3 regions of the Kitasatospora sp. NBC_01266 genome follow, and region 3 is predicted to be linked to each of the others. Evidence: riboswitches for the same ligand, from Rfam matches in the RefSeq annotation. Region 3 holds a riboswitch; each other region holds the start of a gene.

Region 1 (7,371 bases), 3.2 Mb from region 3:
GCGGGTTGGCCACGGCGGGGTTCTTGGCGAGGATCTTCAGGTTGAGCCGCTCCGGCCACCACTGGCGGTTCCCGCCCCCCTGGGTGGGGTGCGCGGCACGCCCGTGGGCCACCGGACAGCCGCCCGTGCCCTCCGACTTCGCGTCTACGACGATTGCCTCATGGTTCTCAGACATGGTGAATCCTTCCTGACCAGGCGGACTACGGTGCTCAAGAACTGCAGGTGGTGAAATGGTCCGGGTGGGTCCGGGTACCGGTGGATGACCTCGGCCTCGTCGCTCGGAGAACCGCGGGCGCCGGCAGCGGCGCGGTGCGAGACCGACGGCCGTCGGCTGCGGGGACCGTCGCCGCGCGGCTACGCCGCGGCGGTTCGTCACGTCCTGGTCTCCTGCCCGTACCGGAGCCTTCCCGTCCCTTGGCTTACAACCCAATCCGATCCTACGATGGACAGAGTCCAAGTCAAGAAGCATGCCAATCCCATATCCGATCGGAGCCCGGACGCCCACTGGTAAACTCCGGGGTTTCCCGCCGAAGCCGAGTTAGGTGAACCGATATGAGTGACCTGCTGGAACGACTGCGCGGGCGTGGCTGGCGGCTGACCTCGCAGCGACGGGTCGTGGCAGAGGTCCTCGACGGCGACCACGTGCACCTGACCGCCGACGAGGTGCACGCCCGCGCGGCACAGCGGCTGCCCGAGATCTCCCGGGCGACCGTCTACAACACCCTGGGCGAGCTGGTCTCGCTCGGCGAGGTCAGCGAGGTGGCCACCGACGGCCGCGCCAAGCGCTACGACCCCAACGCGCACACGCCGCACCAGCACCTGGTCTGCTCCAGCTGCGGCGCCATCCGCGACGTCCACCCGGTGGGCAACCCGCTGGCCGACCTGCCGGCCGAGGAGCGGTTCGGCTTCACGGTCTCCGAAGTCGAGGTCACCTACCGCGGGTTGTGCCCGGCCTGCGCCTGAGGGACCCGGCAGCGCGGCGACAGGTGGGACAGGTACGCCCGGGACACCCGGGGGACCACCCCGGTCCGACCGTCGGGCTCCGCCACCAGCGCGAGCCGCGAGTTGATGCCCCACCACGCTCCCCGAGGACTTGCCGCCGCTCGTCGGCGCGGACTGCCTGCACCTTAGCGGCCCGCGCGGGAGTTGGGGGGCTTCACCGCGCATTGACGCGCGGTGTGGCATGTCGGACGTCACCCGCTCGGTGCGGGCCGCCGGCGACTTCGGCGACTGGCACACCGTTCGCCCGGCTGCCCCGCTCGCGTTCGGCGGGGCAGCCGGGCGTCACACATCACGCGGCGTCAGAAATGACGCGGCGTCAGGAGTCGCGCCGCGTCACGAGTTGCTCAGGGGCAGGCCGGGCGGGTTGACCTGCGAGCTGCTGACGGCTTCGTTGGACAGGTTCCAGGCGGCCAGCCACTGCGCGTACTGTCCGTTCTCGATCAGGTAGTTGATGGCGTCCGCGATGGGTTTGGCCAGGCCGCTGTCCTTCTTCACGGTCGCGCCGATCAGCCCCTGGAGCGTGGCGCCCGCTCCGGAGAACTTGCCCGCGTTGCGGGTCGGGTTGGTGGTCGCCGCGTCCTGGGTGATGTGGTAGGCAATGCCGGGGTTGGGGCCGAAGTAGGCGTCGATCTTCCCGCCGGCCAGCGCCAGGTAGACGGCGTTGTTGTCCGGGAAGTACTTGACGGTCAGGTCCTTGCCCTCGGCCTTGAGCTTGGCCTGCCACTCCAGCAGGATCTTCTCCTGGTTGGTGCCGGAGCCCACCGCGACCGTCTTGCCCGCCAGACTCTCGTAGTCGCCGTCGAAGTTCCAGTTGCTGCTCTTCAGGACCTCGAAGGCCAGGTTGTCCTGGCGGTAGGAGGCGAAGTCGTACTTCTTCTTGCGGTCTTCGGTGTCGGTGATGTTGGAGAAGCCGACATCGGTCCGGCCGCTGTCGATGCCCACGAACAGGTTCTCCCAGGTGGCGTTGGAGACCACCGGCTTGAGGCCGAGGACCGCCGCCACCAGGCGGCCGAGGTCGGGCTCGGCGCCGGTGAGGGTCTGCTGGTCGCTGCCGACGTACGCCAGCGGTGGGAACCCGGCGGGCAGCGCGCCGACCCCGATGGCCAGCTTTCCGCTGCTGATCAGCGGTTTCGGCAGCTCGGCCCGGATGGCGGCCACCTCGGACACCTTGAGATCGGCCTGCTTCGCGGCCCCGTTGGACAGGGCGCCCACCGTGACCACACCGGCTGCGGCCTGGTCGGTGGACGCGGTGGTCGAGCCGGCGTCGCTCCCGCAGGCGGCGAGGCTGACGCTGAGGGTGGTGACCGCGGTGCCGGCGGCGAGGCCGCGCAGGAGTCTGCTGCGGAGGCTGGAGCTGGGCATGGTTGTCCTTGATCGTTCGGGGTGGCTGCCGGGCGGGCAGATGGGCAGGTGGGGAGGGGCGGTCCGCGGGTCAGAGCACCCTGCTCAGGAACTCCCTGGTCCGCGGCTGCCGCGGGTTGTCCAATACCTCGGCGGGCGGGCCCTGTTCGAGGATCCGGCCGCCGTCGAGGAAGACGATGTGGTCGGCGACCTCGCGGGCGAAGCCGATCTCGTGGGTGACGATGATCAGGGTGGCGCCGCTGGTGGCCAGGTCCTTGATGACGGCCAGCACCTCGCCGACCAGCTCCGGGTCCAGCGCGGAGGTGGGTTCGTCGAAGAGGATCACCCCCGGTCGCAGCGCCAGCGCCCGCGCGATCGCCACCCGCTGCTGCTGCCCGCCGGACAGCTGGCGCGGATAGGCGCCGGTCCGGTCGGCCAGCCCCACCCGGCCCAGCAGGGTGCGTGCCAGCTCCTGGGCCTGGGGCTTGCGCAGCGCTCCGGTGGCCACCGGAGCGGCGGCCACGTTGTCCAGCACGGTCAGGTGCGGGAAGAGGTTGAAGTTCTGGAAGACGAAGCCGATCCGGCCGCGTTGGGTGAGGATCGCCCGCTCGCTCAGCTCCTTCAGCCGTTCGCCGTGCCGACGTACGCCGATCAGCTCGCCGTTGACGCTGACGTGGCCGATGTCGGGCTTCTCCAGGTGGTTGATCACGCGCAGCAGGGTCGACTTGCCCGAGCCGGACGGCCCCAGGATCGCGGTGACCTGACCGGCCGGGACCGTCAGGTCCACGCCGTCGAGCACCCGGTGGGTGCCGTACCACTTGTGCACGTCATGGACCGCGACGGCGGCCGGGGCGGCTGCGTCGACCGGGATCCTCGGGGTCCTCGGGGTCAGGGTGCTCATACCGCCGTCTCCTGTCGCAGGCGCGCCCGCACGGTTCGCAGGCCGACACGCAGCCGCTGCAACGGGGTTGGTGGAAGAGCGCGCAGCGCTCCGCGTGCGTAGTGGCGCTCCACGTAGAACTGGGCGACCGAGACCACGCTGGTGAGGATCACGTACCAGACGGTGGCGACCAGCAGCGGCGGCACGATGTCGCCGGGGTAGGTGCTGCCCAGGCTCTGCACGGAGCCGAACAGGTCGAGCAGCGAGACGTAGAAGACCAGCGAGGTGCTCTTCACCAGGCCGATCAGCTGGTTGACGTAGGAGGGGATGATGGCCCGCAGGGCCTGGGGGAAGACGATCCGGGCGAACTGGTAGCGCCTGGGCAGTCCGAGTGCGGCTGCCGCCTCGTGCTGGCCCTGGTCGACGGAGAGCAGGCCGGCCCGCACCACTTCCGCGGCGTACGCGGCCTCGTTCAGGCTCAGCCCGACAACCGCCACCACGAGGTCGGTGGCCAGCTTCGACTCGTCGAAGTGCGCGAAGGCGGGTCCGAACGGCACTCCGATGCTCAAACTGTGGTACAGCGCACTGAAGTTGTAGAGGAACAGCAGCACCACGATCAGCGGCACCGAGCGGAACAGCCAGATGTAGACCCAACTGGCCGACCGCAGGACCGGGTTGCTGGACTGCCGGGCCAGGGCGAGCAGGATGCCGCCCAGCAGTCCGAGGACGGCGCTGTAGGCCGTCACCTGCAGCGTGACGAACAGGCCGTGGGTGATCACCGGGCGGGCGAACCAGTACTGGAACCGGTCCCACTGGTAGAACCGGTTGGTGACCAGCCCGTGCCCGAGCTGGGCGAGCAGCACCAGGATCGCCGCGGTGCCGATCCACCGGCCGGGATGCCGCAGCGGGATGACCCGCCCCCGGCCTGCGGCCGGGGGCACCCCCACGGCGGACCGCGGGCGCGGCGGCGCCGTGTCGGTGGGCTCGATGGGCTCGGCGGGCTCGGCGGGCTCGGCGGGTTGGGCGGGCGTGCTGGTCGGCGGCGGGGGAGGGACCGCCTCGGATGGCGGTGCCGCGCCCAACGGCACGGCAGGGACAAGGGATTCACTCATCGAGGACTCCAGCGAGTTCCCGCACTCCACCCGCCGCGTGGTCGCGGCCCGGCGGAGCGAGGACACCCGGGCGTGGCACAGCACATCGCACCGGGTGGGACGGACGGGAGGGGAGCGCCGCGCGGGGCGGGCGTCAGGAAGTCGTCAGCGCGGACAACGGGCGCTGCGGGTGGCCGTACAGAGTGCGCTGCTGACGCGGAGCAGGTCGATGTGACGGCTCAGGTAGGCGGCGGCACGGCGATGACGCCGGCCGGCCGCCGTCCCCGAACCTGCGTACATCGCCGCCACCATCGCCATCCGCCCCGCAGGGCCTCGCGCTTACCGAAATCGTCTCGGCCCGGTCGTCACCTGGGGCACCCCACCGCGACGCGAGGGTTGCCGGTCAGCAAGCCAGGGCTTGTCGCTGACGCTCATGACCGTTCTGCGCCGGACAGTAGGCCCTGGTCGGGATGTGCGTCAACGTTGCCCGGCCGCAGGGTGAGACGGCGGCGCGGGCGGGGCGGTGTCGGCCGGTCGGCCCGGTCGTGCCCGCACCCGGGGGAACACGGCCGGTCATGATCCGTGTTCTCCCGAAGAGGATTGTGTCCGACCGGGATGCCGGGTAGCTTGCAGTCAGGTTGTGAGTGTCGGCGTCAAGTCCCGGCACGCGCGAACGTGAACGGCCGAGAGCCGACCGGGATGGAGGTGGCGAGGGTGCGGGAAGCCGCTGAGCCTGCCACCGCGGTCGTCGCCAAGGCCCGGTGCCGCGTCGCCACCACGTACTCGCGGCGCCACATCGATCTGCAGCGCGTCGCCGCCGCCCTCTGTCCGGCGTACCAGCGCATCGCCGCTTAGTCGCTAGTCGCTTTCGCATCCTTTCCCCGCTTTCCTCCTTTTCGCCGACCTGCCGACCCGCCAGCCCGGCCGCCGTACGGGCGTGGACGTGGACGTGATGTCGGCATGCCCACAGGGAGCAGTTCGCCCATGCCTGGACCAGCCCAGCCCGGACCGTCAACTCCACCTATCCACCTGGCCGTTGCCCTCGACGGCGCCGGCTGGCATCCCGCGGCCTGGCGGGAGCCGGGTGCCCGGCCCGGTGAGCTGCTCACCGCGCGGTACTGGTCCGAGCTGGTCGCCGAAGCCGAGCGGGGCCTGCTGGACTTCGTGACCATCGAGGACTCGCTGAGCCTGCAGTCCTCCCGGTACACCGGCCCGGACGGGCGGACCGACCAGGTGCGGGGGCGGCTGGACGCGGTACTGATCGCCGCCCGGGTGGCGCCGCTGACCCGGCACATCGGGCTGGTGCCGACCGCGGTGGTCACCCACACCGAACCGTTCCACCTCTCGAAGGCGATCGCGACCCTCGACTACGTGAGCGGTGGGCGGGCCGGGGTCCGGGTGCAGGTGTCCGGCCGCTCCGACGAGGCCGCGCACTTCGGCCGCCGCACGGTGCCGCCGCTGCGGATCGAGGAGTTGGCCTCGCCGGCCGGGCAGGCGCTGCTCGCGGAGCTCTTCGACGAGGCCGGCGACTGGGTCGAGGTGCTGCGGCGGCTGTGGGACAGCTGGGAGGACGACGCGGAGATCCGCGACGCCGGGAGCGGGCGCTTCATCGACCGCCGCAAGCTGCACTACATCGACTTCGAGGGCAGCAGGTTCAGCGTCCGGGGGCCGTCCATCACGCCACGCCCGCCGCAGGGCCAGCCCGTTGTCGCCGCGCTGGCGCACGCCACCGTGCCGTACCGGCTGGTGGCCCGCTCGGCCGACCTGGGATTCGTCACCCCGCGCGACACCGGGCACGCCCGGTCGATCGTGGCCGAGATCCGTGGCGAGCAGGCCGCGGCCGGCCGGGCCGAGGAGACGGTGCACGTCTTCGGCGACCTCACCGTCTTCCTCGACAGTGACCCCGGCGCCGCCGCCGAGCGCCGGGCCCGCCTGGACCAGAGCGCCGGTGGCGAATTCACCGGCGACGCGCCGGTCTTCACTGGCACGCCCGAGCAACTCGCCGATCTGCTACAGGAGTTGCAGCAGGCCGGGCTCACCGGATTCCGGCTGCGGCCCGCCGTGCTGCCGCACGACCTGGAGCAGATCACCCGCCACCTGGTGCCCGAACTCCAGCGCCGCGATGCCTTCCGCACCGCGTACCGGGCGAACACCCTGCGCGGGCTGCTCGGCCTGCCTCGCCCGGCCAACCGCTATGCCACCGCCGCTGTCTGATTCCAGGTCAGAAGGACGTCAGGACCATGAGCAAGCCTGTCAAGCAGATCCACCTCGCCGCCCACTTCCCGGGCGTCAACAACACCACCGTCTGGAGCGACCCGGAGGCGGGCAGCCACGTCGAGTTCAGCTCGTTCCGGCACTTCGCGCAGACCGCCGAACGAGCCAAGTTCGACTTCCTCTTTCTCGCCGAGGGGCTGCGGCTGCGCGAACAGGGCGGAGAGATCTACGACTTGGACGTCGTCGGGCGACCCGACACCTTCACCGTGCTGGCCGCGCTGGCCGCCGTCACCGAACGCCTGGGCCTGGCCGGCACGATCAACTCGACCTTCAACGAGCCCTACGAGGTGGCCCGCCAGTTCGCCAGCCTCGACCATCTGTCGGGCGGCCGGGCCGCCTGGAACGTGGTCACCTCGTGGGACGCCTTCACCGGCGAGAACTTCCGCCGCGGCGGCTTCCTGCCGCAGCACGAGCGCTACTCGCGGGCGAAGGAGTTCCTGAGCACCGCCACCGAGTTGTTCGACTCCTGGCAGGGGAACGAGATCGCCGCCGACCAGCAGTCCGGCAGCTTCCTGCGGGAGGCGCGGGCCGGTGCGTTCGTCCACCGGGGGCAGCACTTCGACATCCAGGGACAGTTCAACGTCCCGCGCAGCCCGCAGGGCCGCCCGGTGATCTTCCAGGCCGGCGACTCGGAGGAGGGGCGCGAGTTCGCCGCGTCGAGCGCGGACGCGATCTTCAGCCGCTACAGCACCTTCGAGGAGGGGCGCGCGTTCTACACGGACGTCAAGGGCCGGCTGGCCCGGCACGGCCGCACCCGCGACCAGCTGCTGATCCTGCCCGCCG
Region 2 (7,371 bases), 2.2 Mb from region 3:
TGTCGGTCCCTTATTCCGTCTTCACGCCGGGGGGTCTCCCTCGGAGTGTCCGGTGCGTGCGGTATGCCCGGATGGCTGCGCGGCGGGCCGTGCGTACCCGGCGTGCGTCCGCTGACGAGGGCTTTCGTCGCGCCGATCGGACTTTTCTGACGGCGCGTCCGGTCTGACCACCCGTTCGCGCGGCGCGTCCTGACGGCGGACGGAGTGCGGGTGCGGTAGCGCTCTGGGCCGTCCGAGTGGACTGTACCGCCGAGGGTGACGCGTCCTCGCCCGCTCGGGTGATGGCCCGGTGGCTGCCGGGGTGATCTTCGGACCGGGGCTGACGCCGGACTCGCCCGGAGTCGATACCGCCGTCGATGTCGCGCCGATCCGGAAGAGATCGCGCCAGTCGCCCTCCGCGGCGGTTGATCGGGAGTAGCATCCACCGTGCTGGACGTGGTCTGGATCACATGGGAGCAGGTCGATGGCGACGCACACGAGTGACGAGACGCTCACCGTTCTCGTCTACAGCGATGACCGCAACACCCGGGCGCAGGTCACCTCGGCGCTCGGCCGCCGTCCGGCCGCCGACCTGCCGGAGGTCGACTATCTGGAGTGCGCCACCGTGCCGGCCGTACTCCGGGCGCTGGAGAAGGGCGGCGTGGACCTCTGCGTCTTCGACGGCGAGGCGGTGCCGGCCGGCGGCCTGGGGCTGGCCCGGCAGGTGAAGGACGAGATCTACGGCTGCCCGCCGGTGCTGGTGCTGATCGGCCGGCCGCAGGACAGCTGGCTGGCCGCCTGGAGCCGGGCGGACGCGGCGATCTCCCAGCCGGTGGACCCGGTCGCGCTCGCCGAGGCGGTGGCCAAGCTGCTGCGGGCCCGGCTCGGCGCGCGCAGCCTCGCACGCTGACAGCCGGGCTGGACGGAGGGCCGCCCCGGGCGGGGCGGCCGTCTCAGCAGGAGAGAAGGGCCGCCGCGGATGCCGTGGCGGCCCTTCGCCGGTCGCTAGGCTGGCCGCATCCCTCCGTAACGAGCATGCGAGCTGGAGTAGGCCATGGTGAATGTGAACCCTGCGAACGGCGGTGCGGACCCCGCGCAGGTGGTCCGCACCTGGCCCGACCTGCTGAGCACCCTGCTGGACGGCGGTGACCTGTCCCGGGCGGACGCCGCCTGGGCGATGGACCGGATCATGAGCGGTGAGGCCAGCCCGGTGCAGGTGGCCGGATTCATGGTGGCGCTGCGGGCCAAGGGCGAGACGGTGGCCGAGGTCGCCGGGCTGGTCGAGGCGATGTACGCGCACGCCGAGCCGCTGCACATCCCCGGGCCGGCGGTGGACATCGTCGGCACCGGCGGCGACCGGGCCAAGACCGTCAACATCTCCACCATGTCGGCCATCGTCGCGGCGGCGGCCGGCGCCAAGGTGGTCAAGCACGGCAACCGGGCCGCCTCCTCGGCCAGCGGCTCCTCCGACGTGCTGGAGCGGCTCGGGATCAAGCTGGACCTGAGCGCGCGCCGAGTGGCCGAGGTGGCCGAGGAGGTCGGCCTCACCTTCTGCTTCGCGGCCAAGTTCCACCCCGCGATGCGGCACGCCGCCCCGGCCCGCCGCGACCTCGGGGTGGCCACCGCCTTCAACATCCTCGGGCCGCTGACCAACCCGGCCCACGTCACCGCGCACGCGGTCGGCTGCTTCGACACCCGGCTGGCGGGCCTGATCGCCGGGGTGCTGGCCGAGCGCGGCTCCACCGCGCTGGTCTTCCGCGGTGACGACGGGCTGGACGAGCTGACCGTCTGCACCACCTCGCGGGTCTGGCTGGTGCGGCAGGGCGCGGTCACCGAGACCGTGCTCGACCCGCGCGAGCTCGGCATCGAGCTGGTCGGCATCGAGGCGCTGCGCGGAGCGGACGCCGAGTACAACGCCGACGTGGCCCGGCGGCTGCTGGCCGGGGAGCGCGGCGCGGTGCGCGACGCGGTGGTGCTGAACTCGGCGGCGGCGCTGGTCGCGCTCGAGCTGACCGAGGCCCCGCTGGTCGAGCAGCTGGCCGCCGCGATGGTGCGCACCGCCGCCGCGATCGACTCCGGCGAGGCACAGGACACCCTCAAGCGCTGGGCCGAGGCCACCGGGCGCTGATCCTCCGTCACCTGTTCCGGACCCGTGGGCCGTTGGCGCCCACGGGTCTTTCGCTGTCCGCATGCTGGAAGGGTGTTTGACCACGGTTCGGGCGCTGATCTACAGTCTTCGCCAGGTCATGAGTGACAGCGCGACAAGCCCCAGCTTGCTGTCCGGCAACCCTCCGTCCGTGGCGGGGTGCCCTGGGTGAAGACCAGGCCAGGCGGCGACAGGTCCGCACGGCAAGCGCGGACCACCGGTGTCTTCACACTCCCGGGGTCCTGACCCCGAAGGAGTGCATCCGTATGTCCACCTCCGTTGACCTCTGCGCCCCCCTCGCCGTGCTCGGTGCCGACGTCCAGGTCCCGCTGGTCTCCGGCGAGAAGGTCGGCTACGCCGCGCTCGACTACGCGGCCAGCGCCCCCGCCCTGCAGCGGGTCTGGGACGAGGTGGCCGCCTACGCGCCGTACTACGGCAGCGTGCACCGCGGTGCCGGCTACCTCTCGCAGCTCTCCACCGACCTGTTCGAGCAGAGCCGGCGCACCGTCGCCGACTTCCTCGAGCTGCGGGAGGGCGACCAGGTGGTCTTCACCCGGGCCACCACCGACTCGCTCAACCTGCTGGCCGGCGCGCTGCCGGCGGGCACCCGGGTGTTCGCCTTCGAGACCGAGCACCACGCCTCGCTGCTGCCCTGGGCGCAGGCCGGGCTGCCGGTCAGTTACCTGCGGGCGCCGCGCTCCCCCGAGCAGGCGGTGGCCGCGCTGGCCGAGGCGCTCGCGCAGTTCCCCGAGGGGCCGCGACTGCTCTGCGTCACCGGCGCCTCCAACGTCACCGGTGAGCTGTGGCCGGTGGCCGAGCTGACCCGGGTCGCGCACCGGTACGGCGCCCGGGTGGTGCTGGACGCCGCGCAGCTGGCCCCGCACCACCGGGTCTCGGTGCGCGAGCTGGACGTGGACTGGGTCGCCTTCTCCGGTCACAAGCTCTACGCCCCGTTCGGCGCGGGCGTGCTGGCCGGCCGCAGCGACTGGCTGGACGCCGCCGCGCCCTACCTGGCCGGCGGCGGTGCCTCGCGCACCGTGGCCCGGGAAGCGGACGGCTCGGTGGCCGTCGAGTGGCACCAGGGACCGGCCCGGCACGAGGCCGGCTCGCCGAACGTGATCGGCGCCTACGCCGTCGCGGCGGCCTGCCGGGCGCTGACCGAGGCCGGCTTCGAGGCGCTGGAGGCCCGCGAGCGGTACCTGATCGACCGGCTGACGGCGGGCCTGGCCGAGATCCCCCAGGTCAAGGTGCTCAGCCTGTTCGGTGCCGAGGCGGCCCGGGTCGGCGTGCTCTCCTTCGTGGTGGAGGGCTGGAACAGCTCGCACTTCTCGGCGGCGCTCTCGGCCGAGTACGGGATCGGGGTGCGCGACGGGCTGTTCTGCGCGCACCCGCTGGTGCGCACGCTGCTCGGGGGGGAAGAGGCAGGACCTTCCGAGTGCGGGGCGCCGGAGCCCTCGCTGCCGGGGGAGCGCAGCCTGAACGCGATCCGGGTCAGCTTCGGGGCGGGCACGCCCGAGGAGCACATCGACCGCTTCCTGGGCGCGGTGCGCGAGCTGGTCAGCGACGGCGCGCGGTGGAACTACCGCAACGAGGGCGGGCGCTGCGTCGCCGACACCCGGCGCTGACCGGCCGACGGCTCGTCAGCCGTCCAGACCGAGCGCGAAGGCGGCTTCCAGGTCGTGCTGCGAGTAGGTGCGGAAGGCGATCTGGGTCTCGGTGTGGGCGACCCCCGGCACCTTGTTGAGCCGGCCGGGGATCACCTCGGCCAGGTCGTCGTGGCGGCGCACCCGCACCATGGCGACCAGGTCGTACCCGCCGGTCACCGAGTAGACCTCGCTCACGCCCTCGATCGCGGCGATGGCCTCGGCGATCTCGGGGATCTGGTCGACGCTGGTCTTGATGAGCACGATGGCGGTGATCACGGCTGGGCTCCTGGGATGGGGGTCCCCCCGGCCGGAGGCTGGGGAACGGTGGGGCCAGCGTATCCGGCACGTCGGGCCGCCACCCACAGCGCCAGGAACCCGGCGCTGAAACCGATCACATGGGCCAGGTAGGCGACCCCGCCGCCGGCCTGGCGCAGCGACCACCACTGGACGGCGAACCAGAGGCCGAGCACCAGCCAGGCCGGCAGCCGCAGTGGCAGGAAGAGCAGGGCCGGGACCAGCGTGGTCACCCGGGCCCGCGGATAGAGGCGCAGGTAGCCGCCGAGCACCCCGGAGATCGCCCCGGAGGCGCCGACCAGCGGGCGCAGCGACTCGGGGCCGTGCCCGCCGAGGGCCGCGTAGCCGTAGTTGGCCAGCACGCCGACGGCCAGATAGAAGAGGAGGAAGCGCAGCCGGCCCAGCCGCTCCTCGACGCCCGCGCCGAAGACATAGAGGAAGAGCATGTTGCCCAGCAGGTGCAGCCAGCCGCCGTGCACGAAGAGCGAGCTGAGCGCGGAGAGCGCGGGCACCTTGTGCGGGGTGGCGAGCAGCGGGCAGCCGGGCAGCGGGGGAGTGAGGCCGGCCAGCTGAGCGGCGGTCAGCGGACGGTTGCTCAGCAGCTCGGCCGGGATCGCGCCCCAACGCTGCTGGTAGTGCTGCGCGGCGCAGGCGCGCGCGGGCGCACTCGAGCCGTAGGCGGGGTTGATCCCGCTCGGGCCGGCCAGGAACACCAGGCAGTTGAGCGCGATCAGGAGGTAGCTGACGAGCGGGGTCGGTCCGTCGTGGCGCTGGTCTGCCATGGGCGCATCCATTCCGCGCCGGTGCGGTCGTGACACCGTCGTGTACGGCGAGTGGGTGAGCGGGCGGGCGAGTGCGCGTGCGGGCACGCGTACGGGTTGTGCGTGCAGGCGTTCGAGCAGGCCGGAGGGCTGATGGGAACCGGTATCCGGTGCCCGCCGTCCCAGCGTCAGGCCCTAGGCTTGAGACCTGGCCGGCACACGGACCGGACCAGGTACCAGCCGAGAGGACCACGCTCATGCCCGTCCCCGTGCCCACCGCCGAGACCCGCTGGCGCTGCACGCTCTGTGGCAACCTGACCCGGTTCGACGTGACCCGGTCCTCCCGCGTGGTCGAGTACCTGCACCTGGACCTGGCCGGTGACCCCAAGGTCGAGGAGGCCGAGGTGCTCAGCGAGACGCTGGAGTCGATCCGCTGCCGCTGGTGCAACGCGGTCGACCAGGTCGAGCTGGTGGCCCGCCCGGATGCCGAGGAGCCCGGTGCCGAGCCCGCTGCGGAGTCTGCCGAGCACGGGGCCGAGCAGACGGGCTGAGCAGGCGCTGCTGAAAAACAGCCGCCGCGCACGCGACAATTGCACCGAGCGGTGAGAGTCACCGGGCGGTGAGTCGGGGCGCCCCGGGCCTGGGCCGGGGCAGCCGCGCAGACCATGATCGGAGCCGAGGACGCGATGGACGCAGCCAGCCAGGCCGCTGAGCCGCAGGGGCCGCTGCCCGCTGCCGGCGAACCGGCCGCGTCCGCGACGTCCGCCGACAGCGCCGTGGAGCCGTCCGGCGAGGCCGTTGAGGTCGGCAAGGCTGACGAAGCGCTTGAGGCCGGGGACCAGGGCGAGGACCAGGGCGAGGAGCAGGAACCGCCCGCCGAGCAGCTGGACCGCCCGCTGCCCGAGGGCGTGCGCCGGCGCGTGGTGGGCCTGGCCGCCGACGCGCTCGGCGGCCTGCCGCTCACCGATCTGCCGGCCTCACTGCGCCCGTACGCCAAGTTCACCCCGGCCCGCCGGGCCAAGTACGCGGGCACCGCGCTGGCCGCCGCGCTGGAGGCCGAGCCGGTCTTCCGGCTGCGGATAGCGGACCGGCTGCGGCTGGGCCAGCCCGACCTGGTGAAGGCGCTGGAGGCGGGCCAGGTGCCGGGCGCGGCCGAGCCGCTGGACGTGGCCGCCGCCGCCTACCTGCTGCGCACCCGCGGCTGGACCCGGCTGGTCGCCGAGGCCGGCGAGCAGGCCGAGCGGGCCGGTGCCGAGGACGCCGCCGCCGAGGCGGCCCGGCTGGTGGAGAAGCTCCAGGAGGAGCTGGCCGCCACCCGCCTCGCGGCCCGGGCCGACCTGGAGCGCCAGCGCGCGGAGGCCGAGGGCACCCGCAAGGAGCTGGAGACGCTGCGCAAGAAGCTGCGCGGACTGGAGAGCGACACCCGCCGCGCCCAGGCCGAGACCCGCAAGCTGCAGGCCGAACTGACCGCCGCCGCCGCTGCCGCGACCGTCGAGCGCGGCGCCGCGGAGAGCGAGAACCGGCGGCTGAAGCATCGGGTGGCCGAGCTGGAGACCGCCCTGGAGGCCGGGCGCCGCTCGGCGCGTGAGGGCCGCAGCGTGGAGGACATGCGGCTGCGGCTGCTGCTCGACACCGTGCTGCAGTCGGCCCAGGGGCTGCAGCGTGAACTGGCGCTGCCGGTCACCCAGCTGCACCCGGCCGACCTGGTGGACGCGGTGGTCCCCGGCTCGGCCTCGCCGCACGATGTGGCCCGGCGCGGACTGGCCGAGGACGACCCGGCGCTGCTCGACCAGCTGCTGGCGATCCCGCAGGTGCACCTGGTGGTGGACGGCTACAACGTGACCAAGACCGGCTATCCCACGCTGCCGCTGGAGCAGCAGCGGCTGCGGCTGCTGGGCGGCCTGGCGATGCTCGCGCAGCGCACCCAGGCCGAGGTGACCTGCGTCTTCGACGGGCAGGACCTGGACGTGCCGGTGATCATGGCGCCGCCGCGCGGGGTCCGGGTGCGGTTCAGCCGGACCGGCCAGACCGCCGACGAGCTGATCCGCCAGCTGGTGCGGGCCGAGCCGCAGGGCCGCCCGGTGGTGGTGGTCTCGGCCGACCGCGAGGTGGCCGACGGCGTGCGCAAGGCGGGGGCGCGCCCGGTCGCCTCGGTGCTGCTGCTGAACCGCCTGGCCCGCAGCTGACCAGCGCTCAACTGGTGAAGAGCCGGTGAACACCTGGCCGTGAAGGCTGGTTGGTCGTAGTCGGGGAGTGGCGCGAGGATCTGATGTTCACTAGGGTCTGGCGTCAAACCTATTTTTCCGGCCACTCACCCGATCGGGTGAGCCCGGTAGAAGAAGGAGCAGTCCCTTGCCGTCCCACCGCCGTCCCAAGCAGTCGAGCCGCGTGCGGATCTCCGTACTCACCGCCGCTGCGGCGACCGCGGTCGCGATCTCCTCGCAGAGCGGGGCCTGGGCTGATCCGGCACCCTCGGTCGATCAGGTCAAGGCCCAGATCGACGCGCTGAACAACCAGCAGGAGGCCGCGGCCGAGCAGTACGACG
Region 3 (7,371 bases):
GCCAACCGCTCCTCGACGTCCGCCCGGTGCGCCCGCTCGCGCAGGAAGTCGGCATCGGCGCCCAGCGCGTGCACGCCGAGCCGGGTGGTGCGGCCCTGGTAGCTGACCGAGAGCTCGGCCCGGTCGACCTTCGCGTCCAGCACCCGCTCGCAGCAGTCGGCGAAGGCCTCGGCCCAGCGCCGGGTGTGGAAGCCGGCCCGGTCGGCGCCGAGCACACCGGTCAGCACGGCGGCGGCCAGCGCGTCCGGCAGCAGCCCGAAGTAGTCCACCGGGGCCCACGGGATGTGCAGGAAGTAGCCGATCCGCAGGTCCGGCCGCAGCTCGCGGAGCAGCGCCGGCGCCAGGGTCAGGTGGTAGTCCTGCACCAGCACCGCCGCGCCCGGTGCCGCCTCGGCGGCCAGCGCCTCGGCGAAGGCCCGGTTGTAGGCCTCGAAGGCGCTCCACTGCTCGGCGGCGGTGGCGTCGAAGACCGGCGCGGTCGGGGTGTCGTAGAGCAGGTGGTGCAGGAACCAGAGGGTGGAGTTGGCCACCCCGTTGTACGCGCGGTCGAAGACCTCCGGGTCGATGTCCAGCATCCGGACGGCCTGTCCGCCGACGTCGAAGCCGCCCTGGTCCAGCCGCCCCTGCGGCGAGCGCCGGGCCGCCTCGCGGTCGGCCTCGCCGAGCGCGGCGCAGACCCAGACGGTGTTCGGGTCCTCGATCGCGGAGAGCCCGGAGACCAGCCCGCCGCCGCCGCGCTTGAGGGTCAGCGACCCGTCCGGGGCGCTGCTGAAGGAGACCGGGCCCCGGTTGGATGCCACCAGGACGCGGGCGCGCGTGTGATCGGCCATGTCTCTCCTTGTCGGAAGCCGTCGGCAGACGAGATGGTGACTTTCTGCTGACACACCGACAGCGCTGTGTAGTACTCTGGCTCCCCGCTCTCGGAGCAGCGGTCAGGGCTTGGCCGTCATGAGGCTCCTCGGGGCCGGGGGAGAAGCCGCCTCGACCTTCGGGGTGGCGGAGTCACGTCTTCAACCTTGCCGGAGGCGGCGGACGCCAAACCCGGACAGCGGTCATGAAGATCCGGCCGGGTACTCCGGCCGTTCGATCATGGGGGGCCGCTCAAGGGCGGCCACCTCATGGCTGTGCGCGGTGAACTCGCGAGTCAGGGCGTCCCGGGTGAACTGGGTCAGCACCGGGCGGGCCAGGCCCTCGGCGGCCTTCAGGCGGTGGGTGCGGTCCAGCCGCTCCAGCGCGGTGCGGTAGATGGTGGCGGCCATCCGGCCCAGCGCCTGGCTGTCCTGGTGGCGGTGGTGGCGCACCCCGACGTCCACCTGGGCCAGCGCGTCCAGGCCGACCAGTTCCAGCGCGTCCACCAGCAGGCCGAGTTCCACCCCGTAGCCGGTCGGGAAGTGCAGCTGCTCCAGCAGTGAGCGGCGGGCCGCGTACTCACCGCCGAGCGGCTGGACGAAGCCGGCCAGCTGGGGCCAGTGCAGGTTGAGCAGCGGCCGGGCGACCAGTTCGGTGACCCGCCCGCCGCCGGCCGGTACCACCGCGCCCCCGGTCTCCAGCGGCCGGTCGTACATCGCCTTGACCAGCTGCAGGTCCGGGTCGGTGAGCAGCGGGCCGATGATGCCGGAGACGAAGGCCGGGTCGAACTCGCGCAGGTCGGCGTCGATGAAGCAGACGATCGCGCCGCTGGTGACCAGCAGCGAGCGCCAGAGCACCTCGCCCTTGCCGGGCACCGGGGGCACCCGGGGCAGGATCTCGTCGCGGTGCACCACCCGGGCGCCGGCCGCCGCGGCCACCTCGGCGGTCCGGTCCACCGAGCCGGAGTCGACCACCACCAGCTCGTCCACCAGCGGCAGCCGCTCGATCAGCTCGCGCCGGATCACCTCGACGATCCCGCCCACCGTGGACTCCTCGTCCAGCGCGGGCAGCACCACGCTCACCGTCCCGGCCGGCCCCGCGGCGCGCTTGGCGGCCAGCAGCCGGTCGGCCGACCGGTCGGCCGACCGCCAGGACCGGCGGCGCAGCCAGTCGGCCACCTCAGGCAGTGGCGCGGGGCTCTGCTCGGCAGGCAAATCTCGCTCCTCGTAACTCTCGTCTCGCGTGGCGGACGGTCAGGGTCAGGCGTCCGGCCTTCGGTTACAGTCTTCGTACTGCGGTCAGACCTTCGCACGTCGGGGTCGGTCGCAGCGCGAGACCAGTACAACGCAGGACCACAACTTCACAGAGCTCATCCAGAGGGACTGAGGGAACGGCCCGTCGACGTCCCGGCAACCTTCTCGCCCGGCCATCGCAGGTGCCGGCGGGACAGGTGCCAATTCCGGCCTGTGGCGCGACCGCGCCACGGGGAAGATGAGGAGAGAGGCCTCCGCCATCATGGCTACCGCTACCCCTGCACCCTCCGCGACCGTCGACCTCGGCCCCGCCGCCGCGCTGTCCTGTCGCGAGTGCGGCACCCGCTTCCCGCTCGGCCCCAGCTTCGCCTGCCTGGAGTGCTTCGGCCCGCTGGAGATCGCCTACGACTTCGCCGGCTACGACGCCGAGCAGCTGCGCAAGCAGATCGAGGCGGGACCGGCCTCGATCTGGCGCTACGCCCCGCTGCTGCCGGTGCCCGCCGACGTGGCCGGCAAGCCCAACCTGAACCCCGGCTGGACCCCGCTGGTGAAGGCGGACAACCTGGGCCGCGAGCTCGGTTTCACCGCCCAGCTGCACGTCAAGGACGACTCCGGCAACCCCACCCACTCCTTCAAGGACCGGGTGGTGGCCTGCGCCATCGAGGCCGCCCGCGCCTTCGACTTCACCACCCTGTCCTGCTCGTCCACCGGCAACCTGGCCGGCGCGGTGGGCGCCGCGGCGGCCCGCGCCGGGTTCAAGTCCTGCGTCTTCATCCCGCACGACCTGGAGCAGGGCAAGGTCGTGATGGCCGGTGTCTACGGCGGCGAGCTGGTCGGCATCGAGGGCAACTACGACGACGTGAACCGGTTCTGCTCCGAGCTGATCGGTGACCCGGCCGGCGAGGGCTGGGGCTTCGTCAACGTCAACCTGCGCCCGTACTACGGCGAGGGCTCCAAAACCCTGGCATACGAGATCTGCGAGCAGCTCGGCTGGCGGCTGCCGGAGCAGCTCGTCATCCCGATCGCCTCGGGCTCCCAGCTCACCAAGATCGACAAGGGGCTGCAGGAGCTGATCAAGCTCGGCCTGGTCGAGGACCGGCCGTACAAGATCTTCGGCGCCCAGGCGGCCGGCTGCTCCCCGGTCGCCGCCGCCTTCAAGGCCGGCCGCGACGTGATCAAGCCGGTCAAGCCGGACACCATCGCCAAGTCGCTGGCGATCGGCAACCCGGCCGACGGCCCGTACGTGCTGGACATCGCCCGGCGCACCGGCGGCGCGGTCGAGGACGTCACCGACGCCGAGGTGGTGGCCGCGATCAGGCTGCTGGCCCGCACCGAGGGGATCTTCGCCGAGACCGCCGGCGGGGTGACCATCGGCGTGCTCAGGAAGCTGGTGGAGAACGGCCTGCTGGACCCGGCCAAGGAGACCGTCGCGATCAACACCGGGGACGGGCTCAAGACGCTGGACGCGGTCGCCGACGCCGGGCTGACCGCGACCATCCGGCCGACCCTGGAGTCCTTCCGGGCCGCCGGCCTGGCCTCCTGACCCACCCCCAGCACGCAGCGAGCGAGGAGTAACCCCATGAGCGCGACCGTCCGCATTCCGACCATCCTGCGTACCTACACCGACGGCAGGTCCGAGGTGAGCGCCGAGGGCGCCACCCTGCAGGAGGTCATCGCCGACCTGGAGCAGAACCACCCCGGAATCGCCCAGCGGATCCTGGACGAGGCCGGCAAGCTTCGCCGCTTCGTCAACGTGTACGTGAACGACGACGACGTGCGATTCGCCGAGGGCCTGGCCACCGCGGTCGGCGACGGCGCCGGCGTGTCGATCATCCCGGCGGTGGCCGGCGGCTGCTGACCGCCCGTCACGGCTCTTCGGCAGGCGCTCGGGGCGCCGTGCCCCGTCGGCCATCGGCGGGGCGCGGCGCCCCGAGCCGTGTCCGCGGTGGTCCCCGGGAGGGCATAGGCTGTCCCCGACTTCCGCCTCCGGTTCTGGTGCGCGGCTGGAGAGCGGCTCGGGGCGTCCCGGGTCCTGAGACGCCAGCTGCCGCTGTATCAACCGAATCATGTCGGCGCCGCGTCAGAATTCTTTGGGCTATTCGTGAGTTTCGTCCGCTATGTCCCAGGTGAAATGACGAGTTCTGTCGCATTCCTCCCCTGCTATCCCTTCACGGCCTCGTCGAATTGGCGTTCAGTGGGCCTGTTGCACAGGGCTCCGATGCGGATACATTCAGCCGCGGTCGATGCATTCGCCTGCTCCGTCGGCGCCAACTGGCTTCCGGGGGTGGGGCGCTGCGGCATGCAGGAGTGCGCCCAGGGGGGTTTCCTCGGGCATCTCCGCCAGACCCGCGCTCGTGACCTGCGGGCGCGTGAAGGGCCAGCACAGCACTAGGGGAGTTCGGAATGGCTCAGGGCACCGTCAAGTGGTTCAACGCGGAGAAGGGCTACGGCTTCATCGCGGTCGACGGTGGTGCGGACGTGTTCGTCCACTACAGCGCGATCCAGATGGACGGCTACCGCACCCTTGAAGAGGGCCAGCGGGTTGAGTTCGAGATCTCCCAGGGGCAGAAGGGCCCGCAGGCGGACATGGTCCGCGCGGCGGTCTGACCTTTCCGAACCTCGGAGCCTCGGCTCTCACCGAGCTGGTGGTTCAGCGGCAGGCCCGCACCCATCCCCACCGCGGGGCGGGTGCGGGCCTGCCGTTCGTTCGCCGCGAGTTGGCGTCCGGTCATCGAAGGAGCTTGCACTCGCCATGCCGGAGTGCTAATCATTGGCGTTAGCACTCACAGTGTGAGAGTGACAAACGGACTGGGTCGGTGAGGCCCCCGGGAGCGGTAGGGGACAGGACCCCCGCATACCAGGGCCGTCCGTCGCGGGCACCACTGGTCCGAGCAGTCGACCGTGTCCTGGAGGACCACTTCCGATGGCCAAGATCATCGCGTTTGACGAGGAAGCTCGCCGCGGCCTTGAGCGCGGCATGAACCAGCTTGCCGATGCCGTCAAGGTGACGCTGGGCCCCAAGGGCCGCAACGTCGTCCTTGAGAAGAAGTGGGGCGCCCCCACGATCACCAACGACGGTGTCTCCATCGCCAAGGAGATCGAGCTCGAGGACCCGTACGAGAAGATCGGTGCCGAGCTCGTCAAGGAGGTCGCCAAGAAGACGGACGACGTCGCTGGCGACGGCACCACCACCGCCACCGTGCTCGCCCAGGCCCTGGTTCGCGAGGGTCTGCGCAACGTCGCGGCCGGCGCCAACCCGATGGCCCTGAAGCGCGGTATCGAGAAGGCCGTCGCGGCCGTCTCGGACCAGCTGCTGGCGCAGGCCAAGGACGTGGAGACCAAGGAGCAGATCGCCTCCACCGCCTCCATCTCCGCCGCTGACACCCAGATCGGCGAGCTCATCGCCGAGGCCATGGACAAGGTCGGCAAGGAAGGTGTCATCACCGTCGAGGAGAGCAACACCTTCGGCCTGGAGCTCGAGCTCACCGAGGGCATGCGCTTCGACAAGGGCTACATCTCCGCCTACTTCGCCACCGACCTGGAGCGGATGGAGGCCTCCTTCGAGGACCCCTACATCCTGATCGCCAACTCCAAGATCGGCTCGGTCAAGGACCTGCTCCCGCTGCTGGAGAAGGTCATGCAGAGCGGCAAGCCGCTCGTCATCATCGCCGAGGACGTCGAGGGCGAGGCCCTGTCGACCCTGGTGGTCAACAAGATCCGTGGCACCTTCAAGTCCGTCGCCGTCAAGGCCCCGGGCTTCGGCGACCGCCGCAAGGCCATGCTCGGTGACATCGCCATCCTCACCGGCGGCACCGTGATCTCCGAGGAGGTCGGCCTCAAGCTGGAGAACGCCGGTCTCGAGCTGCTGGGCACCGCCCGCAAGGTGGTCATCACCAAGGACGAGACCACCATCGTCGACGGTGGCGGCGACAGCGAGCAGGTCGCCGGCCGGGTCAACCAGATCCGCGCCGAGATCGAGAACAGCGACTCGGACTACGACCGCGAGAAGCTCCAGGAGCGCCTCGCCAAGCTGGCCGGCGGCGTGGCCGTCATCAAGGCCGGCGCGGCGACCGAGGTCGAGCTGAAGGAGCGCAAGCACCGCATCGAGGACGCCGTTCGCAACGCGAAGGCGGCCGTCGAGGAGGGCATCGTCGCCGGCGGTGGCGTGGCCCTGCTGCAGGCCGGTGTCGCGTTCGACAAGCTCGAGCTCGAGGGCGACGAGGCCACTGGCGCCAACATCGTCAAGGTCGCGCTGGAGGCCCCGATCAAGCAGATCGCCACCAACGCCGGCCTCGAGGGCGGCGTCGTGGTGGAGAAGGTCCGCAACCTGCCCGCCGGCCACGGCCTGAACGCCGCGACCAACGAGTACGTGGACCTGATCGCCTCGGGCATCATCGACCCGGCCAAGGTCACCCGTTCCGCGCTGCAGAACGCCGCCTCCATCGCGGCGCTCTTCCTCACCACCGAGGCCGTCATCGCCGACAAGCCGGAGAAGGCCGCCCCGGCCGCCGGCGGCGGCATGCCGGGCGGTGACATGGACTTCTGATCCTCCTTCGAGGATCAGCTGTTCTGACAGGGCGGTCTCCTTCGGGAGGCCGCCCTTTCGCCTGCCCCGGGGCCCCTCGCGGATACGGGACAATGGGCGCATGCCCGATCTCGAAGCCGCCCTGCACAGCGCCCGTTCGCTGATCCTCGCCGACCTGTCCGCCCGCGACGTGGCTGACGCCGCCGTGGTGTCGCTGGTGGAGGACGCCGTGACGCACCGCCGGTGGTGGCTGGAGCAGTGGCCGGACGGGGCCGAGTTCGTGCTCGGGCTGATCGCCCAGGACGTGCAGGACGCGCTGCTGGAGGCGTACGGGCGCTGGCCGCTCTGCGAGGACTGCGCGCGGGCCGATGACGATCCGCACGCGCTCGGCGTGGAGCCGGAGTTGGGCCCCGATCCGCACTGGGTCTGCGGCAAGCGCGGGGTCGTGGTGGCCGCGGTCGGGTCGCTGACGTGATCCTGGTTGACCCGTTGACCCGTTGACCCGTTGACCCGTTGACCCGTTGACCCGCCGGGCTGCGCCGGCGCGCGGCCGCGGCTACGGCACCGGCTTGCTGAGTTCGGCGAGTTCGGCCGCCAGGTTGGTGCGGGCCGGCCCGTCGTAGCGGGCGTGCGCGGCGGGGGTGCGGTAGAGCGCGGGCAGCGCCAGCAGTTGGCGCAGGACGGCCGCGCGCTCGCGGCGGAACACGTCCTCGGGCACGAAGGCGTACTCCGCGCGGACAGCGG

Evidence for each region. A riboswitch is a leader RNA that binds a small molecule or an ion and turns the genes downstream of it on or off. The one in region 3 is predicted to bind S-adenosylmethionine.
Region 1: linked by a shared signal. The riboswitch ahead of OG403_RS06965 (amino acid ABC transporter permease) and the one ahead of thrC (threonine synthase) in region 3 are both predicted to bind S-adenosylmethionine.
Region 2: linked by a shared signal. The riboswitch ahead of OG403_RS10655 (aminotransferase class V-fold PLP-dependent enzyme) and the one ahead of thrC (threonine synthase) in region 3 are both predicted to bind S-adenosylmethionine.

Annotation. Positions count from the first base shown of each region.
Region 1 is NZ_CP108458.1:1,566,040-1,573,410, reverse strand. It holds gene katG (catalase/peroxidase HPI) at 1-175, opposite strand, end outside; gene OG403_RS06980 (Fur family transcriptional regulator) at 553-963, shown strand; gene OG403_RS06975 (ABC transporter substrate-binding protein) at 1,336-2,364, opposite strand; gene OG403_RS06970 (amino acid ABC transporter ATP-binding protein) at 2,435-3,244, opposite strand; gene OG403_RS06965 (amino acid ABC transporter permease) at 3,241-4,335, opposite strand; SAM riboswitch class IV at 4,645-4,753, opposite strand; gene OG403_RS36680 (putative leader peptide) at 4,930-5,169, shown strand; gene OG403_RS06960 (LLM class flavin-dependent oxidoreductase) at 5,299-6,528, shown strand; gene OG403_RS06955 (NtaA/DmoA family FMN-dependent monooxygenase) at 6,555-7,371, shown strand, end outside.
Region 2 is NZ_CP108458.1:2,537,053-2,544,423, reverse strand. It holds gene OG403_RS10665 (hypothetical protein) at 464-889, shown strand; gene trpD (anthranilate phosphoribosyltransferase) at 1,034-2,107, shown strand; SAM riboswitch class IV at 2,222-2,341, shown strand; gene OG403_RS10655 (aminotransferase class V-fold PLP-dependent enzyme) at 2,392-3,750, shown strand; gene OG403_RS10650 (Lrp/AsnC ligand binding domain-containing protein) at 3,766-4,047, opposite strand; gene OG403_RS10645 (rhomboid family intramembrane serine protease) at 4,044-4,847, opposite strand; gene OG403_RS10640 (hypothetical protein) at 5,084-5,377, shown strand; gene OG403_RS10635 (NYN domain-containing protein) at 5,513-7,012, shown strand; gene OG403_RS10630 (C40 family peptidase) at 7,179-7,371, shown strand, end outside.
Region 3 is NZ_CP108458.1:4,748,652-4,756,022, forward strand. It holds gene OG403_RS20820 (alpha,alpha-trehalose-phosphate synthase (UDP-forming)) at 1-830, opposite strand, end outside; gene OG403_RS20825 (glucosyl-3-phosphoglycerate synthase) at 1,053-2,063, opposite strand; SAM riboswitch class I at 2,216-2,347, shown strand; gene thrC (threonine synthase) at 2,365-3,645, shown strand; gene OG403_RS20835 (ubiquitin-like small modifier protein 1) at 3,682-3,960, shown strand; gene OG403_RS20840 (cold-shock protein) at 4,506-4,709, shown strand; gene groL (chaperonin GroEL) at 5,026-6,648, shown strand; gene OG403_RS20850 (hypothetical protein) at 6,749-7,102, shown strand; gene OG403_RS20855 (HD domain-containing protein) at 7,184-7,371, opposite strand, start outside.